Regions from separate parts of the Micromonospora noduli genome, predicted to be linked through region 3. Evidence: riboswitches for the same ligand, from Rfam matches in the RefSeq annotation. Region 3 holds a riboswitch; each other region holds the start of a gene.

What was found. Region 3 has a riboswitch for cyclic di-AMP ahead of MED15_RS25445 (C39 family peptidase). Riboswitches for the same ligand answer to the same signal wherever they lie in the genome.
Region 1: another riboswitch for cyclic di-AMP. It lies ahead of MED15_RS19730 (C40 family peptidase); the one in region 3 lies ahead of MED15_RS25445 (C39 family peptidase).
Region 2: another riboswitch for cyclic di-AMP. It lies ahead of MED15_RS07820 (coiled-coil domain-containing protein); the one in region 3 lies ahead of MED15_RS25445 (C39 family peptidase).

The regions. Positions count from the first base shown of each region.
Region 1 covers NZ_PYAC01000018.1:3,269-8,168, reverse strand. Annotated here, with positions in the region: gene MED15_RS19740 (pyridoxamine 5'-phosphate oxidase family protein) at 1-437, opposite strand, end outside; gene dcd (dCTP deaminase) at 537-1,115, shown strand; gene MED15_RS19730 (C40 family peptidase) at 1,189-2,166, opposite strand; cyclic di-AMP (ydaO/yuaA leader) riboswitch at 2,243-2,378, opposite strand; gene MED15_RS19725 (N-acetylmuramoyl-L-alanine amidase) at 2,614-4,596, shown strand; gene MED15_RS19720 (C40 family peptidase) at 4,652-4,900, opposite strand, start outside.
Region 2 covers NZ_PYAC01000004.1:116,407-121,306, reverse strand. Annotated here, with positions in the region: gene MED15_RS07830 (SRPBCC family protein) at 100-564, shown strand; gene MED15_RS07825 (DUF2269 domain-containing protein) at 837-1,346, opposite strand; gene MED15_RS07820 (coiled-coil domain-containing protein) at 1,489-2,553, opposite strand; cyclic di-AMP (ydaO/yuaA leader) riboswitch at 2,559-2,690, opposite strand; gene MED15_RS07815 (cation diffusion facilitator family transporter) at 2,809-3,726, opposite strand; gene MED15_RS07810 (HelD family protein) at 3,833-4,900, opposite strand, start outside.
Region 3 covers NZ_PYAC01000033.1:176,715-181,614, reverse strand. Annotated here, with positions in the region: gene MED15_RS25460 (acyltransferase family protein) at 1-907, shown strand, start outside; gene MED15_RS25455 (hypothetical protein) at 1,000-1,422, shown strand; gene MED15_RS25450 (hypothetical protein) at 1,556-2,326, shown strand; cyclic di-AMP (ydaO/yuaA leader) riboswitch at 2,611-2,751, shown strand; gene MED15_RS25445 (C39 family peptidase) at 2,984-3,832, shown strand; gene MED15_RS25440 (alpha/beta fold hydrolase) at 3,956-4,702, shown strand; gene MED15_RS25435 (CDP-glycerol glycerophosphotransferase family protein) at 4,751-4,900, opposite strand, start outside.

The DNA of each region.
Region 1 (4,900 bases), on a different contig from region 3:
CCCGGCGCGAGGCCCGGGATGCCAGCGATGTGCTGCTCGCGGCGGGTGAGCATGGCCACGTCGACCGTGAACTCGAAGAGCCGCCAGTCGACCTGCGGCTCAGCCCGGGCGCTGTGCGCCAACTGCGCCACGAGGACCGGATCGGTCACCGGACGGGCACGCCCCGCCACGTACGCCTCGTCGTCGCTCTCCTCCGCAGGGAACGAGTGCAGCGCGTAACGGCCGTCACGTTCGAGGTCGCGGCGCTTGGGCGAGTCGATGATGAAGCAGAACAGCCCCTCGGCGGTGATGACCGGGGAGACCGGATGGACGCGGGGCCCGCCGTCGGCACGGACCGTGGCCAGATAGCCGAAGCCCGGCCCGTATTGCTGGAGGAGAACGCGGATCCCGTCGGCGAGTCGGGGCTCGTCGGCGGCGAATTCGGACCAGGAAGCCATGTGGGCATTCTATCGAACAAATGTACGAGCAGCGACCTCGACGCGCTGGTCACCGGCACCGAATCCGGCCACTTTTGGCAACGCGGCTATGGTGGTCCGATGCTGCTCTCCGACCGCGACCTGGTCTCCGAGATCAAGGCCGGCACGCTGGGCCTGGAGCCGTTCGAGCCCACGCTGGTCCAACCGTCCAGCATCGACGTCCGACTCGACCGGCTGTTCCGGGTTTTCAACAACCACCTCTATACCCACATCGATCCCGCCATGCAGCAGGACGACCTGACCTCGGCGGTCGAGGTCCCCGACGGCGAGCCGTTCGTGCTGCACCCCGGGGAGTTCGTCCTCGCCTCGACACTGGAGGTCATCTCGCTGGGTGACCATCTCGCCGGCCGACTGGAGGGCAAGAGCTCCCTGGGCCGGCTCGGGCTGCTCACGCACTCCACCGCCGGCTTCATCGACCCGGGCTTCTCCGGTCACGTGACGCTGGAACTCTCGAACGTGGCGAACCTGCCGATCACCCTGTGGCCGGGCATGAAGATCGGGCAGCTCTGCATCTTCCGACTCTCCTCGCCGGCCGAGCACCCGTACGGCTCGGTGGTCTACGGCTCGCGCTACCAGGGCCAGCGGGGGCCGACGCCCAGCCGCGCCTGGCGGCACTGGCGCACCTGGCCGACCCGCTGAGGTTCAGCCGCCAGGACCGAGACGACGAGGGCCCGCCGCGACGGATCGCGACGGGCCCTTCGATCACCCGGGGTCAGCCTGGACGGCCGTAGCTGTGGATCGGGCCGTCGTCGACCTTCTTCATCTTTACCGGCTGACCGGCCTGCGAGGCGTGCACCACCCAGCCGCCGCCGACGTACATGCCGACGTGGTGGATGTCGCTGTAGTAGAAGACCAGGTCGCCGGGGCGCAGGTCACCCTTGCTGACGTCCTTGGTGACCCGGCTCTGCGCGGCGGCGTTGTGCGGCAGCGACACGCCGGCCTTCGCCCAGGCGGCCAGCATCAGCCCGGAGCAGTCGTACGAGTTCGGGCCTTCGGCACCCCAGACGTAGGGCTTGCCGATCTGCGCGCAGGCGAACTTGACCGCCGTGCCCGCGGCACCGCCAGGGTAGCTACCCGGGCAGGGCGCTGGGCGCAGCGGACCGCCGCCGCCGCTGCCGTACACCTTCAGGCGCAACTTCTGTAGGCGGTCGATCTCGTCGTTGATTTGCTTCTTCTTCGCCGCCAGCTGAGCTTCCGTGCGGCTCAGCTGGGCCACCATCTCGTCCAGTGGCGCCTTCTGCGCGGCCAACTGGTCGCGCAGGTCGGCCACCTGGCGTACGTCCTTCTGCTGGTTGTGCGCGAAGCGGTCGAGCATTTCCAGCTGGCCGACCACCTCGCTGGGCGACCGGCTACCCAGCATCGCGTTGACGGTCGAGACGTTCTCACCCATGTAGGCGCGCACGGCCAGGGCACTGACCTTGTCCATCGCGGCGTCGACCTGGCGCTCAAGCGGAGTGATCCGGGCGGCCAGCGCGTCGGCCTGCTTGCGCTTCGCGGTGAGGTCGGTGCGGGTGGCGTTGTGCCGCTCGATGATCGGTTCGAGCTTGTTCCAGTCGGCGTCGATCTGGCGCTCGATCTCGGCGACGGACGGGTCGGCGTGGGCCGCCGTGGCACTGCCGGTCAGAACGACGGCGATGCCGGCCAGCGCGGCGAGTGCGGTGGTGAAGCGGGACCAGCGTGGGCGCGGCACGATCGACGACGGACCGGCTGATGCCGACCGCTCGGACGACGGCCGCGGGGCATGGAGTGCCACCGGGGTTCCGTACTCCTTCTTCCTGACCGCCTACCGGGTTAGCTGACGGGTTCGGGCGGGAAGTCGGCGCCCTACCGCAGTGGCTGCGGATTCACCCCGAGGGACCTGGGTCCCCGGTTCGTTCGGAAACGACTCGGCGGTGTCGGTCCGTTACCGCCCGGGCTGGGCGGAGCTGCTGTCGGGCCGACGAATGACCAGAGTAGAGACGCTTGTTACCGATCCGCAACCCGTGCGGCAGTGACACTCCGTACGGATTGGACGAGGTCACCGACCGTGTGTGAAGAATTCTTTCCGCATGCTTCGATAGATGGAAAGGTATTGACGTGACCTCCCGGACGGCGCGATGGTGACCTGACCTCACTCCGCGAAAATCTAGGGGGTTCGATGCACCATCCAACCCTGTCGACCGGCTGGCGCGCACTGCTCGCCGCCACCGTGGTCGCCGCCGCAACCACTGTGCCACTCTCCGCCGGCCCGGCCGCCGCCGCGCCCACCACCGACCGCCAGCAGCAGTACGCCGCAGCGGCCACCGAGTACGGCGTGCCGGCCGTCGTGCTGCTCGGCGTCTCCTACCTGGAGTCGCGCTGGGACACCAACGCCGGCACACCGAGCACCAGTGGCGGCTACGGTCCGATGCACCTGACCGATGCGCGGCACGTGGCCGCCCTACCCGGGCGCGGCCACCACGACGCCGGCGCCGAGGACCCACGCGGCGACGACTCCCGTCCCGCCCGGGTGCCCGCGCCCCGGCCGGTCGAGGCACCCGAGCCGTCCACCGCCGCATTGCAGACCGTCGACGCCGCCGCCACGCTGACCGGCGCCACCCCCGAGGCACTGCGCACCGACGCGGGCCTCAACATCCGGGGTGGGGCCGCGCTGCTGAGCGCGTACCAGAGGGATCTGGGCGCGCCGGTCGGCGCGGACACCGACCCGGCGGCCTGGTACGGCGCGGTCGCCCGCTACTCGGGCGCGGACAGCGCCGACGCCGCGGCAGCCTTCGCCGACGAGGTCTTCACCACCATCGGCGCGGGCGAAGCCCGGGTGACCGACGACGGCCAGCGGATCACCCTGCCGGCCCGTGTGGTGCGGCCCGAGCGTTCCTGGTTGGACCGGCTGGGCCTGCGCCGCCTGGCCCGCCCGGACGGGGTGGAGTGCCCCCGTACCATCTCCTGCGAGTGGATCCCGGCGCCCTACGAAGCGTTCGGCGACGGGGACTACGGCAACCACGACCTCTCCGACCGACCCGCCCGGCAGAAGATCGAGTACATCGTCATCCACGACACCGAGGCGAGTTGGGCCACGACCCTGAAACTCGTCCAGGACCCGACCTACGTGAGCTGGCACTACTCGCTGCGCTCGGTCGACGGGCACATCGCGCAGCACGTGAAGACCAAGGACGTCGGCTGGCACGCCGGCAACTGGTACGTCAACGCGAAGTCGATCGGGCTGGAACACGAGGGCTTCGCGGCGCAGGGCACCTGGTACACCGAGGCGATGTACCGGACCTCGGCGAAGCTGGTCCGACACCTGGCGCTGAGGCTGGGCATCCCACTGGACCGCCAGCACATCATCGGCCACGACAACGTGCCCGGCACCATCGCCTCGACAGTGCGGGGAATGCACTGGGATCCGGGCCCGTACTGGGACTGGACGCACTACTTCGACCTGCTGCACGCACCTCGGCTGGACACCGGCACCCCGGCCACCGGAATGGTCCGGATCGACCCGGACTACACCACCAACCAGCCGGCGTTCACCGGCTGCGTCACCCCGGGCGTGCCCTGCGCGCCACGCGGCTCCTCGGCGGTGGTGCTGCGCAGCGCACCGTCCGCGGACGCGCCGCTGGTCAACGACATCGCGCTGCGCCCGGACGGCAGCCCGAACACGATGACCGTGTCGGACCACGGGGCCCGGGCATCCGCCGGGCAGACGTACGCGCTGGCCGGGCGGCAGGGCGACTGGACGGCGATCTGGTACCTCGGGCAGCGGGCCTGGTTCCACAACCCGGCGTCCGCGCCGACCGCCAGTTGGACCGTCGGCGTCGTGGCCACGCCGAAGCCCGGCCGGACCACCGTTCCGGTCTACGGACGGGCGTACCCGGAGCAGTCCGCGTACCCGGAAGGGGTGCCCTACCAGGCGATCTCGCCGCTCCAGTACACCCTGGCCGCCGGGCAGCGGTACGCCGTCGGCGCGGTGCTGGCCGGCGAGTACTACCGGGCCAGCACGTTCGACGGCTCCTCGCCCGGCGACTGGACGGTGATTCGCGGCAAGAACCGGTACGCGCAGATCCAGTTCGGCCACCGGATCATGTACGTCGACCTCGCCGACGTGCAGCTGTTGCCGTCCCCGGTCGGCGCGCCGCGCTGAGAACCACGAAGGCCCCCGGTCGGTGACCGGGGGCCTTCGTGTCGCGCGATGTGGATCAGCCGGGTCTGCGGAATCCGGCGACGGGCATGGTGTTGATGCTGGACACCTGCACCGGCTTGCCGGCACGTGGCGCGTGCACCATGGTGTTGTTGCCCAGATAGAGCCCGACGTGACTCAGGCCGGAGAAGAAGAAGACCAGGTCACCGGGGCGGGCATCGCCGCGCGAGATGGCCTTGCCCTCGTTCCACTGGTCACCGGTGTGGTGCGTGAGGTAGATCCCGGCCGCCTTGTAGGCGTACTGGGT
Region 2 (4,900 bases), on a different contig from region 3:
CGCATCGGCCCGGTCCGGAGCGGCGCTGAGGGCCCGGGGGCGTTGCCAGCCAGACATCGGTACGGGACGATCGGGCGACCAACGACGGCGGGAGACGGTGTGCTCAGCAGCGATACCTTCAGCTACACCGTCCAGGCCCGGTGCTCACCCGCCGAGGCGGCCGCGTTGCTCAGCGACCTGACGCGGCAGGGCGAGCTGCATCCGCTGATCGTCCGGGTTCGCCGGGTGCCGCCCCGGCCCGGCGCCCAGGCCAGCTACACGATCAACGACCGGTTGGCGGCCGGTCCGCTGCGCTTCCGGACCACCTACCACGCGGACGTGCTGATCAGCGAGGCCGACGAGATCGTCATGGTTGCCCGCCAGTGGCCGGCCACCACCGTGCGAAACCACACCCGACTGCGCGCCGAGCCGGACGGTCTGGTCCGCATCGACGTCGAGATCACCCTGACCGCGCCGAGGCCCCTGTTCCGGTACGCGTTCCGCCAGGCCCAGGCCGCTCACCTCGCCCTCGCCACCCGGCTGGGCGCCGCCCTCGACCGCACCGGCAACCCCCCGCCCACCTGACCCGCGCCCGCGCCGCCCGCTGTAGCCCCGCGCCGCCCAGTGCCGCGCCGTGTTCGGCGCTGGCGCTGCACCATCCTGCTCAGGGCCTGGGTGTCACTGTCGTTTCAGCAGGCAGAGGTCGCCGTGGCGACATCCGTTTGGGCGGTGCTACTCCGGTGAGCGACATACCTCAGAGGTATAAATATGACTCCTTGGTATAACGCCTACCAGCGAGACTCCCCCGAGCAGCAAGGCGAGGTCGCTGCGGCGCCCGCGTGCAGCGGCCGCGGCGCCTAGACCGTGGTTCCGGCGCGATCACGGCTCGTGCGTGCGGGTCGGGTGGCGGGACGCCGGCCCCACGGCTTGTAGGTGGACAGCACCGTCGCGATGATCATCAGGCTGGTCGACACCGCCGGCGCGATGACCAGGTCGGCGCGATCCCGGGCGGGCAGGGCGGCGCCGACCGCTCCGGCGTGACGCAGGTTCGGGGTGAGCAGGAACAGCACCAGCCCGACCATCACCGTGGTGAGCACGAGCTTGACCAGCACCCAGCGGTGGCGCAGCAGACCCCACGGGGTGAGTAGCGAGCTGGCGACTCCGATCAGCCAGACCAGGACGCTCAGCGGCGCGAACAGCAGCGTGCCGACCAGGGCCGTGACCGGATAGACCACCGCCGGGTCGGCACCTCGCTCCACGGCGATGCCGAGGGTGAGCAGCACCAGGTCGGCGCCGAGCCAGCCGAGCGAGGTGACGAGGTGCAGGGTGAGCAGCGCCTTGCGGGTGGTGGGTCGGATCCGAGGCATACCGCGATGCTGCCCGCCGACCGCGGCCGGGTCGTCCGACGAGCGACGACATCAGGGGTACGCCCGGCGACGTAGCCCGACCCCGGACGCACGTGATGCCTGTGAGTCATCACGACGACTCACAGGCATCACGACGCGTGGGTCAGTAGACCGACAGGTGTACGTGGTTGGTGTGGTCGGTCGACGGGGTGCCGTGCGCCCCGCTGTACGACTTCCACCCGCTGCTGGGCAGCCAGATCTGCCTGTACCAGATCACGTAGAGCACGGCGAGCCGGTCCGCGTTGCGGATGAAGTACGCGGCCAGGTTGTTGCCGTACGTCTTGTCGCCGCCGGTGGCGTCCCCGCCGAAGCCGCCCTTCTGCGCCGCGAAGTCGCAGGCCCGGCCCTTCGGGTGTTCACCGGAGCCGCTGGGGCGGTGGCACGAGACGTACCGGGTGAATCCCGCGGCCTTGGCCTGGTTGAGCGCGTGCAGGGTGCGTGGGGTGATGCAGCCGCTGGCCGGGGTGGGGTCGTTGACGCTGCACGACTCGGAGGGCCAGGAGCCGTCGGAGTTGCGCGGCGCGGCCGTCGCGTTGGCGCTGGAGGTGCCCCGGTTGGAGCCGGTGTCGGCGGTGGTCTGCGGTTTGGGTGCGGTGGCCACGGTCAGGGCCCGTTCGGCCTGCTCCTTGCGCTTGGCCATCACCGCGACCTGCTTGCGCTGTTCGTTGATCTCGCCGTCCAGGCCGACGCGGGTGCGGTTGGCCTTGTCCTTGCTGTTCAGCAGGTCGCGCAGCACCCGGTCCTCGTTGGCGGCCACCGCGTCCAGCGCGGCCGCCCGGTCCATGAAGCCTTCCGGGGTGTTGCTGTTGAGCAGCGCCGACATCGCGCCGAGCCGACCGGTGCGGTAGGCCACTTCGGCGATCTCGCCGACCTTGCCGTTGCGCTGCTCGATCTCGACCTCAATGGTCTTCAGCTGGGTGGCGAGCTGCTTCTGCCGTTGCACGGAGGTGTCCAGGGCGCGCTTCGCGTCCAGGTAGCCCTTGCTGGCCGCCTCGAGTTGGGCCCGCAACGCCGGGGTGCCGCCCTCCTCGTCGGAGTCGGGTGCGGCGGCCCGCAGGCCGGTCGGGGGAGCGGCCGAGGCGGTGCCGGCCGGAAGCGCGACGCCGAGGGCGAACATCGCGACGATCAGGGCCGCCAGGCGGGCGGCGGGTGGTCGTGCTGGTGCCACTGCGCATGTCCTTCCGTCAGCCGCCGACCGGGTTAGCTGACGGGTTCGGGACGGAAGATCCCTACCGCTGACGCGGATACACCCCAGGAACATGGTTCCCCGGTTCGCCCAGTTGGGCGATTAGGCGGCGACCGCCACCGGCGCCGGGAGGGCGCCGCCTGGTGGAGGCCGGGACCGAGCCTACCGGTGCCAGTGGGGCCCCTGCAGCCGTTGTGACGGACGGTGCGTGCGTCACCACGGAAAATTACGGCTCCGTCACCATTCGATGGAGCCACAGGCTCCAGAAGCGGCGCCGGGCTCGATCTGCAACGTCGCGTGCTCGATGCGGAAGTCGTCATGCAGGGCCGTACGCGCTGCGGTGAGCACCGCGCCGACCTCCGCGCCGGGTGCCATGGTCAGGTGAGCGGAGGCGACCTCCATGCCCGAGGTGAGCGTCCAGACGTGCAGGTCGTGCACCTCGACGACACCGGGGACGGCGGCGAGCCGGTCGTGCACGGCCGTCACCTGGAGGTGCTCCGGGGCGGCCTGCACCAGGATGCGGATGGCGGCGCGGGCCAGCCGCCAGGTGCGCGGCAGGATGAACACGCCGATGGCGACCGCGACCAGGGGGTCGGCCCACCACCAGTCGGTGACGGTGATGAGCAGTGCCGCGCCGATGACGCCGAGCGAGCCGAGCAGGTCACCGAGCACCTCCAGGTAGGCACCCTGGAGGTTGATGCTCTCCCGGGCCCCGGCGCGCAGCAGCGCGAAGGCGGCGATGTTCGCGAGCAGGCCGAGCACGGCCACCGCGAGCATCGGGCCGGCGATGACCTGGTGCGGGTCGCCGAAACGGCGGATCGCCTCGATCACCACGTAGATCGCGACGCCGGAGAGCAGGACGGCGTTGGCCAGCGCGGCGAGCACCTCGAGCCGGTAGAGCCCGAAGGTGCGCTGCGGGTCGCCGGTGGCCCGCCGGGTCGCCGTGATGGCAGCGAGCGCCATCCCGATGCCGAGCACGTCGGTGAACATGTGCCCGGCGTCGGAGAGCAGGGCGAGCGAGCCGGTGTGCAGGGCGGCCACCGCCTCGACCACCATCAGGGTGGCGAGCAACCCGAAAGCCGCCCAGAGTCGACCTCGGTGCTGGTGTGCGGCATTGGCGACGGACCCATGGTGGTGGTCATGACCTGCGCCCACGAGAACCACCTTCCGCCGCTGGTCGGGACCCGGTCAAATGTATGCTCACATCGCTATGTGTGCAAGTGTACGGGCAGGGCCTTCCGCTGGCGGCAGTCCGCACACGTCAGCCGGTCGGGTCGATGGTGGTGAGCCGCTGGGTGGCTCGGGAGAGCGCCACGTACAGGGTGCGCACCCCGGCGCCCGGATCCGCCCGGATCTCGCTCGGGGCGACCAGCACCACCCCGTCGTACTCCATGCCCTTGGCCTCCAGGCTGGTCACCACCTGCAACCTCGGCGCGCCGAGCGCGCCCAGCCACCCGGCGACCTCGTCCCGGCGGGGGACCGGCGTGATCACCCCGACCGTGCCCTCCACCTCGGCCAGCAGGCCGGCGGCGGCCTCCACGGTCGCGGTCTCCAACCCCGTCGCGGGCACCACCAGCTCCACCGGCTCGACCCCGGTGGAGCGCACGGCGGTCGGCAGCGGCAGGTCCGGGTAGAGCCGACGGATCTCCGCCGCCGCCACCGCGAAGATCTCCGCCGAGTTGCGGTAGTTCGTGGTGAGCGTGAAGTCGTGTCGCTTGCGCCGGCCCAGCGCCTGGTCGCGGGCTCGGGTCAGCTCCTCCGGATCGCCGGTCCACGCGGTCTGCGCGGGGTCGCCCACCACGGTCCAGGAGGCCAGCCGGCCGCGTCGACCGATCATCCGCCACTGCATCGGCGAGACGTCCTGCGCCTCGTCCACCACCACGTGCGCGTACTCCCGGTAGTCCTCCGGACGCTCCCGGGCCGCCGCGCGGGCGGCCCGCTGCCGTTCACCGAGGGTGCTCAGCTCACGGACGCCGCCAGCGAGCTGGAACGGATCGCGTCGCGCGCGAGCCGGCTGCGCGGGCTTACCGAGCAGCGCGTCCAACTCGTCCAGCAACGCCACGTCGGCGATGGTCAGCCCAGCCGAGTCCAGGTTCCGGTAAGCGGCGTTGAGCAGCCGGATCTCCGCCGAGGAGAGGATCCCCCCGGCGTACCGGCGCAGCCGGTCCGGCTGCGCCAGCCAGCCGAGCACGTGCCGGGGGTGCAGCCGAGGCCACCACGCCTTGAGGAACTCCCGGAACTCCGACCGCTCGGCGATCTCCGCCTCGAAGGCCGGTTGCTCCGGCAGTCGACCGCTGCTCAGCTCACGGGCCTGCGCCCAGAGCGCGGC
Region 3 (4,900 bases):
CGCCTGGTGGTTCGCCGACCCGGTCCTGCCGGCGGCGGCGTTGGAGAACCTGCTGCTGTTGCAGGCGTGGGACCCTCGGCCGGGCTGGTTCTACAGCATCAACACCGTCAGCTGGTCGCTGTCCTGCGAGTTCTTCTTCTACCTCTGTCTGCCGCTGGCGCTGCCGCTGCTGCGCCGGGCCCGACCGAAGCTGCTCTGGGCGCTGATCGTCGTGCTGCCGCTGCTGATCCTCGCGCTCTGGCCGGCACAGGAGTTGGTGCCGGAGGTGAGCCGCTGGTGGTTCACCCAGATCTTCCCGCCGGTGCGGTCGCTGGAGTTCTGGCTGGGCGCGGTGGCGGCCGAATTGATGCGCCGGGGGCTCTGGCGTGGTCCCGGGCTGACAGTGGCCAGCGGGATCTTCGTGGTCACCTGGGTGGCGGCCGCGCAGTGGATCCGCGCCGAGCTGTGGACCACGCTGCTCGCGGTCGCGTACCTGTTGGTGATCACCGCGGCCGCGGACGCGGACGTGCGGGGTCGGCGCTCGCCGTGGCGGTCCCGGCCGGTGGTCTGGCTCGGTGAGGTCTCGTTCGCCTTCTACCTGGTGCACGTCCTGGTGATGACGAGCGTGCTGCGCTGGAGCGGGACGTGGGGGATCGGCTTCGCGGGCTGGCGTGGCCCGGCCGTGGTGCTCGGCTTCCTGGCGGCGAACCTGATCCTCGCCGGGCTGCTGCACCGCTTCGTCGAAACCCCGATGATGCGCCGGCTCGCGCCGCGCCGTGCGGCCCGTCCGGCGCCCGTCCCCCGACAACGGGCGGCCGGCGACGATGACGCACGGGACCCCGCAGGCAGCGCCCGTGGCGAGGTCGACGTACCTGCCGACGAGGTCGCTCAGCCCGCCGGTCGATCAACGTACGTCGACCTTCGCTGACAACGTCCACCCTGGTCAACGAGGTCGGCGCGGCGTGCTCCGACACGCCCGTGGTCGGTGCGCCCGGGTCGGCGCGACGGTAGCGTGGGGACGTGCTTCCGGTCGCGTTCACCTGTCCGCTGTGGTGGGTGGCGCGCTGGGCGACTCGGGTGCTGACCAGCCTCGCCGTCGTCGCGGCCCTGGCGCTCGGCGCAGGCCCGGCCACGGCCGCCACGCCAACACCCGGCCCGGTGCCGACGTCGAGCGCGGTGCCAGCCTCGGTCGCCGCCGGGTCGCTGACGGCCTGCTACCGCCACTCCGAGGCACACGGTGCGGCCCGCCCGGCCCCGGCGATACCGCCGGAGGCCGCCGAGGAGTCGGTCCCGACGTGGTCGGTCGACACGCCGGTGGCGCTCCCCGACGATCAGGGCACCATCGCGGCCGGCGTGCTGCCGGTCCGCGCGGCCGAATCTGACCGGCCGTCCCTCGTCGACGCAGCGGGTGGTCGGGCTTCCCGGGCTCCACCCGGGCGCTGAGCCACCGGGACGACCGTCCCGACACCGCGCCCTGTCGACCCACCCGCCCCCTGACCCGCCGATCCGTGGCCCGCCGTGGCCCACTGGTCGGCGCGGCTCCCCATCGCACTGCTCTCTCCCCGAGGTGCCGACCATGGAGACCGTCGTCTTCTACCAGTTCGTGACCGAGATGCCGCGGGCCGCCGCCATCTGGTCGACGCTGTTCCTGCTGACCCTGGGCCTGCTCGCCGTGCTGGCCGCCCGCCCCGAACGGGACCGGCCAACTGACGACCCGCTCCCGGCCGGGCCCACTCCTCGGGAGCTGGCCGCCGCCGAGGCCGTCGACAGGCGCCGCTACGCCGAGGAGGTCGCCGTCGCCGCGGCCGGCGCGGCCACCACCGCCAAGCGACGACGCGCCGCCTGGCTGACCGCTCAGGAGCAGCTGGAGCAGGCCTGGATCGGGTACGACGAGGCGGACACCGCCGCCCGTCGCTTCGCGGGCGCCGGGGCGCTGCCCACCCCGCAGACCCCGCACACCCCGGCCGAGTACGCCGCCCGGGAACGCTATCTGCACCGGGCGGCGATGGCGGCGTACTGGCGGGGCGACCTGACGATGGCGCAGCTCGGCGACGTGTTCGGGCACCGGCGCGGCTGGGATCCCCGGCGACACCCGGTCGAGCAGGAGGTGCTGATCAGCCGGGTGGTCCGGGATGCGCGGCTGGCCGACTACCAGGTGGCCGCCGACCGTGAGCGGGCCGCCTGGCGCGACGCGGAGTTGGCCGCCGATTCGGCTCGTGCCCTCGCCGAGGAGGCGTACGCCGCGGCGGCCCGGCTACGCCCGACCCTGGTCCCCGCGCGCCGCACGGTGGCCGGGGCGTTGCGTCCCACCGTCGTGGCACGCTGGCGCCCGGCCCGGGCGGGTTGAGCCCAATCCGTGATGTGAGGCCGGTCACCCAATCGGGAAACCGGACGTCCGACGCGATCGGCGGGATTGTTCACGCGATTGTGGCCGCATTCTTTGCGGCCTGTCCGGTTGTCGCCCGCAGGCGTCGCCGTAACCGCTTGTCCCATCGAGTCACATCATCGGCAATACGCGCAGAAATTGTCGCGCCGATTGGGGTTTACGCAGGTGAACCTGGCTTGGCAGGGCGTTGAGACGCCAGTAGTGTCGTGCCGTCCGGTGCGGTAACCGATCGCAAGACGCGACGCCGCATCGACCCGCTTAATCGTGATCAACGAACCGGGGACCCACCAGTAAGTCCGGGGTGAATCCGCGAGCCACGGCCCGCGGTAGGGCGTCTTCCCGCCCGAATCCGTCAGCTAACCCGGTAGGCGGTGTCGGAAGGAGTCCCATCCTCGTGCAGCACCTTTCCACCCCTCGGTTGTTCCCTCGCCTCCACGGCGCGGCGGTGCACCCGCTCATTCGTCGCGTGACGGTGAGCTGACCCCCCGGGTCATCGCCTTCCCCGCCCGGCCGCGCCGGGCGTTCCCCTGAGCGGTTCACCATCCGCGGACCACTGTCCGCGCGCTGGCGCCTGCCCGGATACCGGTCCGGCCCCGGTGTGCCGCTCTCCCCCGATCCGTGGAGGACCCCGTGAAGCACACCCTGCAGCGTCAGCTCCGCCGCCTCGCCACCGAGCGCCCGTACCAGATCGTCGCCGCCTCCGCGGCGGCCCTCGCGATCGCCACCACCACCGGCGCCCTGCTCACCACTGCCGACGACGCCCCGGCCGGCCAGCGCACCGCGACCACTGTCGCCGAGATGCGCAGCGACGTCGCCGCCTCCCGCGGCGAGGCTCGGGACGCGTCCCCCTCGGCCAGCGCCGTGCCGACCACGGCCGCCCCGGCCACCAGCGCCGCGTCGCCCGCCGCCAAGGCCAGCAGCAACCCCGACCTGACCCGGAAGCCGGAGCGGCCGAAGCCGCCCGCGACCAAGGTGCTCGACTACGACTACGAGGCGCAGAACACCTACTACAACTGCGGCCCGGCGGCCACCCGGAACGCGCTCAGCGCCGCCGGCATCGACCGCACACAGCAGGAGCTCGGCGCCGAGCTGGGCACCACCGAGATGGGCACCAACTCGGCCGAGGACACCACGCGGGTGCTCAACGCCGAGGTGAAGGGCTCCCCGTACCGGACCCGGATGTTCCCCGGCGCGCCCAGCCCGGCCCAGATGGACCGCCTCCAGGCCGACGTGGTGAAGGCCATCACCGACGGCCGGGGCGTGGTGGCCAACGTCGTCGGGGACGCCACCGACACCGACGGCGGCTGGCACTCCTACGGCGGCGGGCACTACATCGCCGTGGTGGGCTACAAGGACAACGGTCGCACCGTACGGATCGCCGACTCGGCGAACCCGGCCGACCCGTCGTACTGGATCACCACTATCGACCTGGCCAACTGGATCACCAGCCGGGGCTACTCCGCCTGACCCGGGCACGCTGACCGCCGCGGGCGCCGTCTCCCACAAGGGGCCGGCGCCCGCGGCGTTTGTCCGCGCGGTCCGTCATCGACGGCTCTCGTACCCGGCCGTGAACCGTGGGAGACTGCGGCCGTGGTGGAGAAGACGGGTGGTCACGCCGGCCGCAGGCCGGTCCTGCTGCTGCTGCACGGCATGGGAGCGACCGGGGACGTGTGGTTGCCCTGGGCCCCGTACCTTGAGCAGCACTGGCCCGGGCGGTGGCTGGCACCGGACCTCGCCGGCCACGGCTGGGCGTCGCCGCTGCCGTCGTACTCCTTCGCGGGCTTCGCCCAGCAGGTCGCGCAGGCCCTCGCTCCCGACGACCGGCTCGTCGTGCTCGGGCACTCGCTGGGTGGGGTGGTCGGCCTGGCGCTGGCCGCCCGCGACGCCGGAACGCCGGTGGACGCGGTCGTCGGGCTGGGCATCAAGGCGCTCTGGTCACCCGATGAGCTGACCCGCGCGGCCGAGGTCGCCGCCCGCCCGGTGAGCTGGTTCGCCAGCCGCACCGAGGCGGCTCGCCGCTACCTGCGGGTCTCCGGGCTGGCCGGCCTGGTCCCGCCGGACCACCCCGTGGTGGACGCCGGGCTGCGCCAGGTCGACGGCCGGTGGCGCCTCGCCATGGACCCGACCGCCTTCGCCGTCGGCGAGCCCGACCTGACCGCGCTGCTGGCGGCGACCGACGTGCCGGTGGTGCTGGCGCGCGGGGAGAACGATCCGATGGTCACCGACGAACAGCTCAAGGAGTACGGCGTACCGGTCGCCACGCTGCCCGGTCTCGGGCACAACGCGCACGTGGAGGACCCGGCGGCGGTGCTGGCGCTGCTGGACCCGTACCGCTGAGCGGTCAGGGCGGCCGGCCTCGGCTCGACCGCCCTTATGAAACAGACCCTACGCCGGTGTGGACGCGGTCAGTGTCTCAGCCGGTGCCAGCTCCCGGCGGGCAGCGGTCAGGAACGCCTCAGCGTACGACTCGGCCGGGAAGTCACCCAGGTAGCGGCGGCGGGTGGCCCAGCGGGCCTCGGCCAGCGGATCGGTGTC